Regions from separate parts of the Micromonospora sp. NPDC047812 genome, predicted to be linked through region 1. Evidence: riboswitches for the same ligand, from Rfam matches in the RefSeq annotation. Region 1 holds a riboswitch; the other holds the start of a gene.

Region 1 (5,572 bases):
GCGCGACCACGTGCGGGAAGGCGTCGCGGAAGAAGCCGGAGATGCGCACGGTGACGTCGACCCGGGGGCGGCCCAGCTCCGCCGTCGGCACCACCTCGACGCCGGTGACCCGACGGGACCGGTCGTCCCACGTCGGGCGGCAGCCGAGCAGGGCGAGGATCTCGGCGATGTCGTCGCCCTGGGTACGCATGGCGCTGGTGCCCCAGACCGTGAGCCCGACCGAGCGGGGGTACTCCCCGGTGTCGGCGAGGTGCCGGGCGAGCAGCGAGTCGGCCAGGGCCACGCCGACGTCCCAGGCGTTGCGGCTCGGGATGGCCTTCGGGTCGACGGAGTAGAAGTTCCGGCCGGTGGGGAGCACGTTGACCAGGCCCCGGGTGGGCGAGCCGGACGGGCCGGGCGGCACGAACCGCCCGTCGAGCGCGCCCACCACCCGGTCGATCTCGTCGGTCGTACGGTTCAGGCGCGGCACCAGCTCGGTGGCGGCGAAGCGGAGCACCGCGGCGGCGTCCGGTACGGCCCGCCCGGCCACCTCCTCGACCACCACCTCGACGGCGTCGGCGTCCCAGCCGAGGGTCTCCATGCCGACGACCAGCCGGCGGGCCAGGGCCTCGATGAGGTCGACCGCGTCGGCGGCGGTCACGCCCGGTCCCTCCACGGTCTCGGTCAGCGCCTCGGGCACGGTGAGCCGCTCCCCGGGGGCGGCGAGCAGCGCCTGCTCGTCCAGCCCGTACGCGCCGGCCAGCGCCTGCCGCAGGCCGGGCAGCGCGCGGGCGCCGCCCCAGACCTGCGGAGCGCGCAGCACGGCGAGCACGAGGTTGACCCGGGCCTCGCCGGTGGGCGCGGCGGCGAGGATGTGCAGGCCGTCGCGGATCTGCACGTCCTTGACCTCGCACAGGTAGCCGTCGAGGTGCAGCACGAAGTCGTCGAAGTCGTCGGCGTCGGGCATCCGCTCGGCGTGCAGGTCGTGGTGCAGCTCGGCGGCGCGTACCAGGTCCCAGATCTGGGCCCGCAGGGTCGGCACCTTGGCCGGGTCGAGGGCCTGCACGGTGGCGTACTCGTCGAGCAGCTGCTCCAGCTTCGCCAGGTCCCCGTACGTCTCGGCGCGGGCCATCGGCGGCACGAGGTGGTCGACGACGACGGCGTGCGCGCGCCGCTTGGCCTGCGTGCCCTCGCCGGGGTCGTTGACGATGAACGGGTAGACCAGCGGCAGGTCGCCGAGGACGGCGTCCGGGGCGCAGCCGGCGGCCAGCCCGAGGCCCTTGCCGGGCAGCCACTCCAGGGTGCCGTGCTTGCCCAGGTGCACCACGGCGTCCGCGCCGAACCCGCCGTCGGCGACGGGCGCGGCCAGCCAGCGGTACGCGGCCAGGTAGTGGTGGCTGGGCGGCAGGTCCGGGTCGTGGTAGATGGCGATCGGGTTCTCCCCGAAACCGCGCGGCGGCTGGATCAGCAGCACCACGTTGCCGAAGCGCAGCCCGGCGAGCACGATGTCGCCGCCGTCGGTGTAGAGCCCGCCGGGCGGCTCGCCCCAGTGGGCGAGCATCCGTTCCCGCAGCTCCGCCGGCACCTGCGCGAACCACCGCCGGTACGTCTCCCCCGGCACCCGCGCCTCGGCGGCGCCGAGCTGTTCCGGGGTGAGCCACTCGACGTCGTGGCCGCCGGCGGCGATGAGGGCGTGGATGAGCGCGTCGCCGTCGTCGGGCACCGGCGCGTCGCCGAGGTGGTAGCCGGCGTCGGCCAGGGCGGCGAGCAGCCGCACCGCCGAGGCGGGGGTGTCCAGGCCGACGGCGTTGCCGACCCGGGAGTGCTTCGTCGGGTACGAGCTGAGCACGACCGCGAGCCGCTTGTCGGCCTGGGGCACGTGCCGCAGCCGGGCGTGCCGCACGGCGATGCCGGCCACCCGGGCGGCCCGCTCCGGGTCGGCGGCGTAGGTGGACAGCCCGTCGGCGTCGATCTTCTTGAACGAGAACGGCACGGTGACGATCCGGCCGTCGAACTCGGGGATCGCCACCTGCATCGCGGCGTCCAGCGGGGACAGCCCGGCGTCGCTGGCGGCCCACTGCTCGCGCGTGCTGGTCAGGCAGAGCGCCTGGATCACCGGCACGTCCAGGGCGGCGAGCGCGCCCACGTCCCAGGCGTCCTCGTCCCCTCCGCCGGAGGCGTCGGCGGCGACCGTGCCGCCGGCGGCGAGCACGGTGACCAGCAGGGCGTCGCAGCGGGCGAAGAGCCCGAGCGGCCCCGCGTTGGCGGTGAGTCCGCGCAGCGAGCCGCAGTAGATGGGCAGCGGGTCGCCGCCGGCCGCCTCGACCGCGTCGGCGAGGACGTCGACGAACCCGGTGTTCCCGGCGAGGGCGTGTGCCCGGTAGAAGACGATCCCGACCGTCGGCCGGTCCGGCCGCGTGGGCCGCTCGCCGTGGATGCCATACGTCGGGGTGGGCGCGGGCGGGGCGAAGCCCTCGCCGGTGAGCAGCACCGTGTCGGAGAGGAACCGGGCGAGCTGGGCGAGGTTCTCCGGCCCGCCCTCGACCAGGTACGCCAGCGCCTGGGTGGCCACCCCGGAGGCCACGGTGGAGGCCGCCATCAGCTCCGCGTCCGGCACGTTCTCGCCGCCGAGCACGACCGTCGGCACGCCGGAGGCCAGCACCGCGGCCAGCCCGTCCGGCCACGCCTGCCGGCCGCCCAGCAGGCGTACGACGGCGAGGTCGACGCCGTCGAGCAGCGCGGGCACGGCGTCGGCGGCGATCCGGGCGGGGTTGGCGAGCCGGTAGTCGGCGTCGCTGGCGCGGGCGGCGAGCAGGTCGGTGTCGGCGGTGGAGAGCAGCAGGATGCGCACGGACAGCTCCGGAGAGTGACGCCCGGGTCGACGCGGGGACGACCGGGCGATGCGGGGATGGGCGCGGTTCAGCGGGTACGACGGGCCGGCGGCCGGCTCACCGGCGGGCCGGCGGGGTCGGGCGGCGCGGTGCGGGCGTCAGCGGTACGCGGCGAGGGTGGACCCGGTCACGGTGGTGAACCGGCCGGGCACGGTGCGGGCGCCACCGGGAGCCGGGCGACCGACGGCGGGCATGGTGCGGACCGGCGGGTGCGCGGCGGCCCCGCGGCTGGCCGGCGGCACGGAACGGCGGCCACGCGCGGCGATGCGGCCGCCCGCGGGAGAGTTGCCGCCAGCGGGGCCGTTGGCACGGCCGGGCACGATGCGACGATGATCGTCGATGGGGGAGACGCGGTGCGTCATCGGGTCCTCCTCGGGTGTCCACGCCCTGGGGTCACTCCGACGGCCGAAGTATCCTGGCTCCCGGATCGACGCTCTCCCCCGGCCTTCCAACCGCGCACGCACGGTCGTGACTCACGAGGGGGGATCGCTCCCCGGTGACAGTGGCGGGACCGCGCCGGAATCGCACCGGCTTCCTTCACTGCCGTCAGGCCGCGAATGCTGCCACACCCCGGGCCGCCGGTCAACGCCACCCCACCCCGGCTCACGGCACCTCGCATCGATCGACGAACAACGATCGTGATGCCCGTTCAGGCACGCCTTTCGCATTGTCGTCGGCCAATGTAAGGTCTGAGCCGCCGAATACGGCGACGGTGGCCCCGGAACGCGCACGGGCCGAGCGGAACGGCACCCGCGCACACCCCGGCGCCCGCGTGCCGTTCCGCTTCCCCAGCAGGCAGGCTGCGGCGCGCGGGAGGCGTCGCCGCCCGCCCGACGTGGTGACGGGGACCTCGACCACGGTCGACGTCGGCTCACCGGTCGGCGAGCCCCGATTCGTAGCCCCGCGATGACCAGTTGCGCCCGGTCACGGGCGGCCAGCTCCGTCAGCAACCGGCCGATGTGCGTCTTCACGGTGCCCCGGCTGAGGTGCAGGTGCCGCTCGATCTCGGCGTTGGACATCCCACGGGTGATCAACGTCAACACCTCCCGTTCCCGCCGGGTCACCCCGTCGAGCCGTCCGGGCACCCGCCGGGCGGCCGGCAGGCGGGTGCACTCGGCGATGAGCCGGCGGGTGACGCTCGGGGCCAGCAGCGCCTCGCCGGCGACGACCGCTGGGCGGCCGGCCGGGTGGTGCGCCCGCGGACGCTGGTGAGGCTGCTCCCACTGCTCGCGCCGTTGCTGCTGCTCGCCTCGATCCACCGGGTGGTCGGCGCTCCACCGGGGCTGCGGCGTCGCCCGGGTCCAGGTGGCGTACCGCTATCCGACGCTCACGGTGCTGCTCGCCACCGCGACGCTGGGGTCCGCCGCCGTGCTCGTGGCACGGATCGTCCGACTCGGGCGACGCGAGCGCGCCCGACGACGGGCATCCTCCCCGTCAGGCCGGACCGCCCGGCGCGGTGGGACGGGACGCGACGCACCAGGCGGCGGTCGCGGCGACCGCCACCGTCGCGCTGAACAGGAAGGGTGCCCGCATGCCCAGGCCGGCGGCCAGCGCCCCGCCGGCGAGCGCCCCGAGCGCGGCGCAGCCGTAGGAGAGCATCCGGGAGGCGGCGACCACCCGACCGAGCAGGTCGCCGGGCACGAGGCGTTGCCGGATCGACAGCGCGACCACGTTGAGGACCGCGAACGACGCGCTGGTGGTGACGACGACGGCCACCGCGGCGATTCGGTGCGGCGCGACGGCCAGGAGGGCCGGCGTTCCGGCCGTGACCGCCATCGACCAGGCCAGCACGGGACGGTGCCGGAACCGGCCGATCAACCGGTCGGCGACCAGGGAGCCGGCGAGCCCGCCGGCCGCACCGGTGGCCAGCAGCAGGCCGAAGCCGAACGCGCCAAGACCGAGGCTCTGCCGCGCGTAGAGCACGAAGATCGCGAACCAGGCGCTGTCCGCGGCGGCGACTGCCGCGCCGACGACCACGAGCGTGCGGAGCACGGGTTGCCGGGCCAGCCACCGCAGCCCGGCGAGCGCCCCGCGCCTGGCCGGGTCGGCGGCGGCGCTCCGCCCGTCCGCGTCGGCGCCCGACCGTGCCGGGCCGGGGCGGGCGAGACTCAGCGGCAGGGACAGCACGAGCATGACGGCCAGCGCGAGCGAGGCGCCGTTGATGGCGAAGGGCAGCGCCGCGCCGACGACGAACAGCATCGCCCCGACCGGCGGACCGACGAACTCGTTGCCCACGATCTCACCCGCCACCAGCCGGCCGTTGGCCCGCTCCAGCTGTGCGTCGTCCACCAGGCGGGGGATCGCGGTCTGGGCGGCGGTGTCGCGCAGGGTCTCGCCGACACCGAGCAGGAAGGCGGCGGCGACCACGAGCGCGACCGAGGCCACGCCCGTCGCCACGGCCACGGCCACCGCCGCCAGCACCACGACGCGGCCGGCGTCGGCGGCGACGATCAGTGCACGGGCCGCCCGGCGGTCGGCCAGCGCGCCGGCCAGCAGGCCGGTGACCAGCCACGGCAGGAACTGCGCCGCGGCCACCGCGGCCACCGCCACCGGGTCGTCGCTCAGCGCGGCGGCGAGCAGCGGAAAGGCGGCCACCCGGATGCCGTCGCCCAGGTTGGCCAGCGCCGCGGCGGTCCAGAACGTCCAGAAGGGACGGCCCAGCGACCGGGACCGATCAGCCATCGGGGCACCTTACCGCGCCG
Region 2 (5,572 bases), on a different contig from region 1:
CCCGGGGCGGCCAGGACTGCTGGAACCGATGGGCGTGCACCGCAGTCACCGAGGCCATGGTTACGGCACGGCGATCACGCTTGCCGCCGCTGCGGCCCTTCGCGACATGGGTTCGTCCAGCGCGAGTGTGTGCGTGGAGAGTTCAAACGTCGGCGCCGTGGCTACCTACGCCTCGGCCGGCTTCACGCCGTCAGACGAGGTGGCCGATCTGCGCCGCGGTTCCCGGTGAACACCGCGACGCCGCCGACCAGGATCCGCCCGACACCGGACTGATCACGCTCACGGTCAGCGAGGTCCGCCGTTTGACCAACGCCTGCCCCATCCGCCCGATCAGCGGCCTCGCCCTCCGTTCGCACTGGTCAGGCTGGCGATGCCAGCATCAAGCCCGAGCCCACCCCACACGCCGGCTCAAACTCGAACGACGGCTGTCGTACTAGTACTTCATCACGCAATAGACCACGGTGGGATTCGTGAATCGGTACCAGCGGTTCCATCTCTGGTCCCGCGTGCAGCTGTTTCCGTTGGTGGCGCCGGGCACGATGTCGATGATGTGGACGGTGCCCTTCGCCTTGCACTTCGGCGCCCCGACAATCCAGCCGTTGCCCGTCGGGAACCGGTAGCAGCGCAGACGCACCAGGTGGCGCTCCAGGCAGAGCCGATAGCCGCGTTCGGTGAGGTACGCCGAACCGGGGTCGGCGCACTGGCCCTGGGCGTAGTCCACCGAGACGACCCGGTAGGTGCCGATGCTGCCGTTGCAGTTGCCGATGCCCTGGAAGCTGCCCGTCACGCTGACGGCGATGCACTGCCCGATCCTCGCCGGCGGCGGGGGCGGAGCCGCCTGCGTCGTGGGGAGGATGGGCGGCGGCGAGTACGCCGGCTCGCGCGGAAGCTCCCTCGTCGTCCCGATCGGCTCGGGCAGGGGTCTCGCCGCGGGCTGGCCCTGCTGGCCGCCATTGGCCCTGATCAGGCCCACCCCGACCAGTGCGGCCCCGCAGACGCCGATCAGGCAGAGCGCCAGCACCGCAGCGACCACACCGATGATCAGGGGCGTGTTGGTCTTCGGCGGCGACGGTGGCAGCGGTGGCGGTGGTGGCAGTGGCGGCGACATCGGTGGTGGGGCCCCGGGCGCTGGTGGCGTGGAGGTCGGCTGGCCGGGCTCGCTCGGCGGAGGAGGCGACGTCACCCGCAGAGTGTCACACAGTCCCGCCCGGGTGCTCGCCCCTCCGTCCTGTGTGGTGCGTCGCTGCGGTCGTGATCTTCCAATCGACGGCCAGGGGCACGGCGTAGGCCCGGAAGACGCGGTGCCCTCGGCGCGTTTCGGCGGCCGGGCGACGTGCAGGTGGGCGATTCGCGGGTGGGCGATCTGGCGTGCCGCCGCGCTCATGGTTGCCGGGTGCGACGGCTATCGGCTCGACGGCGAGTGCCCGGGCAGCCGACGTCGGACCCATGCCGTGGCGGCGCGTGCGCTCCAGGCCACGGGTCTCACGCGTCGCGCAGCGCGTCCTGCACCCCGGTCTCGCGGCGCCCGAGGTGCACCGGATCGCGGCCGGAGAGGAGGTCCAGGGTGGCCTTCACGCAGGCGCCGTACTCACGGGTGGAGCTGATCCGCCACGTCCTGTCGTACCGGCGGGCGGTCTCGTCGCCGACCCCGTTGGCGTCGACGCCGAGCCGCCGGCACACCGTCACGGCGCGAGGCAGGTGGAAGGACTGGGTCACCACCGTCGCCCGTTCCACCCCGTAGACCCGCTTCGCGCGGGCGCACGAGTCGTACGTGTCGAAGCCGGCAGGGTCCAGCACCACCCTCGTCGCCGACACGCCGTTGTCGACCAGCCAGCGCCGCATCGCGGCCGGCTCGTCGTAGTCGGGGTTCATGTTGTCGCCCGAGAGCAGGATGGCGCGTACCTTGCCGGCGGCGAGCAGCCGCCGGGCGATCTCCAGGCGGCCGGTGAGGAACGGCGACGGGGTCCCGTCGGGGTGGACCTTGGTGCCCAGCACCAGGGCGACCGGCGCCTCCGGGACGTCCCGCTCGGTGAAGATGTGCCCGTCCGCCCCGCCGCGGATCCAGTGCACGCTGGCCACGGTGCCGCCGGTCAGGAGCACCGCGCCGACGACGGCCGCGCCGACGGCGCGACGCAGCCAGCGCGTACGCCGGCGAGCGGCCGGGCGCGGCCTGCGGGTCAGCTTGGGGAGTCGGGGCCGCATGGGGCGAGTATCCCAGGGCCGCCCGACGACCGTTCCCGCCCCTGGCCGTGCGCGGTCGCCGGCGACGGGGAGCGGTTGACCGGCCCCGGCGGCAGTGGCAAATGTGAGGCGGATCGGCACCTGTGCCGCCGATCCGGGCGTCCAGGTCGTGCTGCCGGCCGGCCGAGCGGTCAACCATGAGGTGCCGGAGGCCGGCCCGCTTCTGATGCAGCGAGCCGGCCGGGCGTCTCCGAGGTCACCCCCGGGATGGATCAGGCAGGCACGGTCCCGTTGAGGTACGCGTTGATCTGGTCGATCTCCAGCGCGTTGAAGACCTCAGGCTGGGCGGCGGCCTGGTTCGAGTTGATGATCCGCTTGAACAGGTTGTAGTGCGCCATCGACCGCAGCCCGATGACGCGGTTGGGGGTGACCAGGTAGCCGGTGCCGCCGGTGCTCCAGATGAGGTACATCAGTCCATCCTTAGTGACGATCTCGGGGGGAGATCCGGGGGCCCCGGCGTACGGGGCACCCGTGAGAACCGACTCGGGGTCAACTCGCTGACCGTTCGGCTGGAAGATCTCAAGATGCAGGTGCGGGCCGGTGGAGTGGCCGGTGGATCCCACGTTGCCGATGTGCTGGCCTGCGGCGACCTGCGCGCCCGTCCCGACTCTGGGAGCCTCCCGCATGTGCCCGTAGACACTCCGCCAACCATCGGCGTGCGTGATGGTGGCGTTGTGGCCGAGGCCGCTCGCGCTGTACGAGACGCTGGTCACCGTGCCCGCCGCGATCGAACGGATCGGATAGCCGAGGATCCCCGAGTAGCTGTAGTCCGTGCCGTTGTGCATCCTGGACTGGCCGGTGATCGGATCTGTCCGCATCCCGTACGAGGACGTGATCGGGACCCATTTGTCGAACGGCCGGTTCCATCTCGGCGTCGCGCCGTACGCGGCTTCCGCGAGCCACGCCTCCGGAATGATGCCGGCCGCCAGCGTGGCGGTGACCAGGCCGAGCAGATGGCGACGGTCGATGCCACGCGACGCCGCCCCATCCCCCGGCGATGTTTCGTCGAACGTCTGCATTCGGCCCCTTGCTCACGATGGATGACGAACGATCCGCACCGGGGAGACCGCCGACTGTGACTTCTGCTCAGTTCCGGGCCGCTGGTTCGGGACGGGCTGACCAACCCCTTCGGGCGGCGAACCAGCGAGCCCGCGTGCATCTGGGATCTTGGATATTAGGGGATCGAACTCCATTGGTGTCAAGGCTCGGTTCCGCCCGGCCGGTACGGCCCGAAGCCGCGTCGGTCGCCGCGTCGGCGTCGGCACTCGTAGCACGCCCTCGACGGTGCTGATGGGACGGGCCGGGTGGACTCGGATGACACGCGCTTCCTGGCGGTGGGCGACATCCCTGTGGCCCCGATTCGGGGACCATCGCGTCAGCGTGTGGCGGTGGCGGTGCGGACGGTTCCGCTGTGGGTCGCTGCGAGTGGGCAGACTTCACCCCCGCGTGTCGCAGCGTGACAGCTAGGACTTACGCGGAGCGGACACGAGCTGAGATCTTGAGGGGCGACGCGACCGCTGGCGACCGACCGTGGTCACCGGATGGACCACCTGGACCCGGACCGGACGCGCCCGCGGTCGGCGACCGCCCCGCCGACGGCCACAGAGCGTCCGCAGTGGACGACGCATTGACACGGGAGCGCGTACGCGGCCAGACTGACGCCACAACTCCATCAGCGCGTATGTATGGGGGAAGTCCGGTCGAAGTCCGGCGCTGGCCCGCAACGGTAGGCCGTCGAGATGCACCTCTGACGGCAAGCCCGAATACCCGACGTACGCGCGGAATCCGCTCCCCCACCCGTCGTGGCCCACGGGTCGGAGTCCCGGTCGACCCCGTGCTGCGGCGGTCGTCGGGCTTCTGACGACCGCCGGGCCGGAAAGGCGCTTCCGATGGTCGTCCGCCTGAGCCGGCACCGCCTGCTCGCCCTGCTCTGCGGTGTGCTCACCGCCCTCACCCTCGCGACACCGGCATCGGCCCACGTCTCCCCCACCTCGCCCGCCGGGGTCGGCCGGTCGGAGGCCGCGGCCGGCTGGCTGGCCCGGCAACTCGTCGACGGCGAACGCTTCGAGGTGGTCTTCGACGGCGTCGCCTATCCCGACCAGGGACTGACCCTCGACGCCGTGTTCGCCTTCGCCGCCGCCGGCGTCGCCGACGACTCGGGGGCCCGGGCGCTGGCCTGGGTCACCCGACCGGACATCCGCGACACCTACGTCGGCGACGGCACGACCGAGGCGTACGCGGGCGCGACCGCCAAGCTCGCCCTCGCCGTCCAGGTACGCGGCGGCGACCCGACCGGCGTCGGCGGCGTGGACCTGATCGCCCGGCTGCGCTCGTTGCAGGCCCCCAGCGGCCGGTTCACCGACCGGTCGGCGTACGGGGACTACAGCAACACGTTCAGCCAGTCCTTCGCCCTCCTCGCCCTGGACCGCACCGCGCAGGGCGCGCCCCCGGCGGCCGCCGCCTGGCTCGCGGGCACCCGCTGCCCGGACGGCGGCTACCCGGCGCTGCCCGCGCAACCGGTCTGCACCTCCGACGTGGACGCCACCGCGCTCGCGGTGCAGGCGCTGCGGGCCACCGACCGCCCGACCGACGCCACCGCGGGGCTGCACTGGCTGCTTTCCGTGCAGCGCGCCGACGGCGGTTTCGCCAACGCCGCCGGCACCCCGAACGCCAACAGCACCGGCCTCGCCGCGCAGGCGCTGCACGACGGTCACCGACCGCTGGCCTGGGCACGGGCGCGGGTGTTCCTCGCCGGACTCCAGGTCGGCTGCGCCGGGGCACCGGCCGACCGGGGGGCGGTCGACTTCGACGGCGCCACCTTCGACCCGGGCACCGCCGCCCGGGCCACCGGCCAGGCTGTCCTCGGCCTGACCGGCACCGGGTACGCCCGGCTGTCCGCGGCCGGCGCCACCCCGGGCACGCCAGTCCCCGCCTGCCCGTGACCCGTCCCGTCGCTCACCCGATTCCAGGAGGAACCGTGTTCCGTCACCGATCCACCGTGCGCGCACGGCTCGCCGGCCTGCTGGCCGCTGCCGTCGCCACCGTCGCCCTCACCGCCGTCGAACCCGCCCCACGGGCCGCGCACGCCGCCGCCTGCACCGGCACCTCCGGCGTCACCGTCGTGGTGGACTTCGCCGCGCTCGGCGGCGGCGTCCAGGTCGCCTGCGCCCCGGGCGACCCGGCCACGGGGGTGGCCGCCCTCCAGGGCGCCGGCTTCACGGTGACCGGCACCCAGCGCTGGGGGCTGGCATTCGTCTGCCGGATCAACGGCAAGCCGACCGTCGCGACCGATCCGTGTGTCAACACCCCGCCCGCCACGGCGTACTGGTCG

What was found. A riboswitch is a leader RNA that binds a small molecule or an ion and turns the genes downstream of it on or off. The one in region 1 is predicted to bind cobalamin.
Region 2: another riboswitch for cobalamin. It lies ahead of AB0883_RS21255 (peptidase); the one in region 1 lies ahead of AB0883_RS22495 (hypothetical protein).

Annotation. Positions count from the first base shown of each region.
Region 1 is NZ_JBEYRY010000006.1:129,096-134,667, reverse strand. It holds gene cobN (cobaltochelatase subunit CobN) at 1-2,830, opposite strand, end outside; gene AB0883_RS22495 (hypothetical protein) at 2,969-3,232, opposite strand; cobalamin riboswitch at 3,279-3,408, opposite strand; partial or broken gene AB0883_RS22490 (LuxR C-terminal-related transcriptional regulator) at 3,788-3,934, opposite strand; gene AB0883_RS22485 (MFS transporter) at 4,305-5,552, opposite strand.
Region 2 is NZ_JBEYRY010000005.1:315,239-320,810, reverse strand. It holds gene AB0883_RS21275 (GNAT family N-acetyltransferase) at 1-229, shown strand, start outside; gene AB0883_RS21270 (hypothetical protein) at 434-1,108, opposite strand; gene AB0883_RS21265 (ElyC/SanA/YdcF family protein) at 1,483-2,202, opposite strand; gene AB0883_RS21260 (peptidoglycan DD-metalloendopeptidase family protein) at 2,454-3,260, opposite strand; cobalamin riboswitch at 3,884-4,031, shown strand; gene AB0883_RS21255 (peptidase) at 4,131-5,183, shown strand; gene AB0883_RS21250 (hypothetical protein) at 5,219-5,572, shown strand, end outside.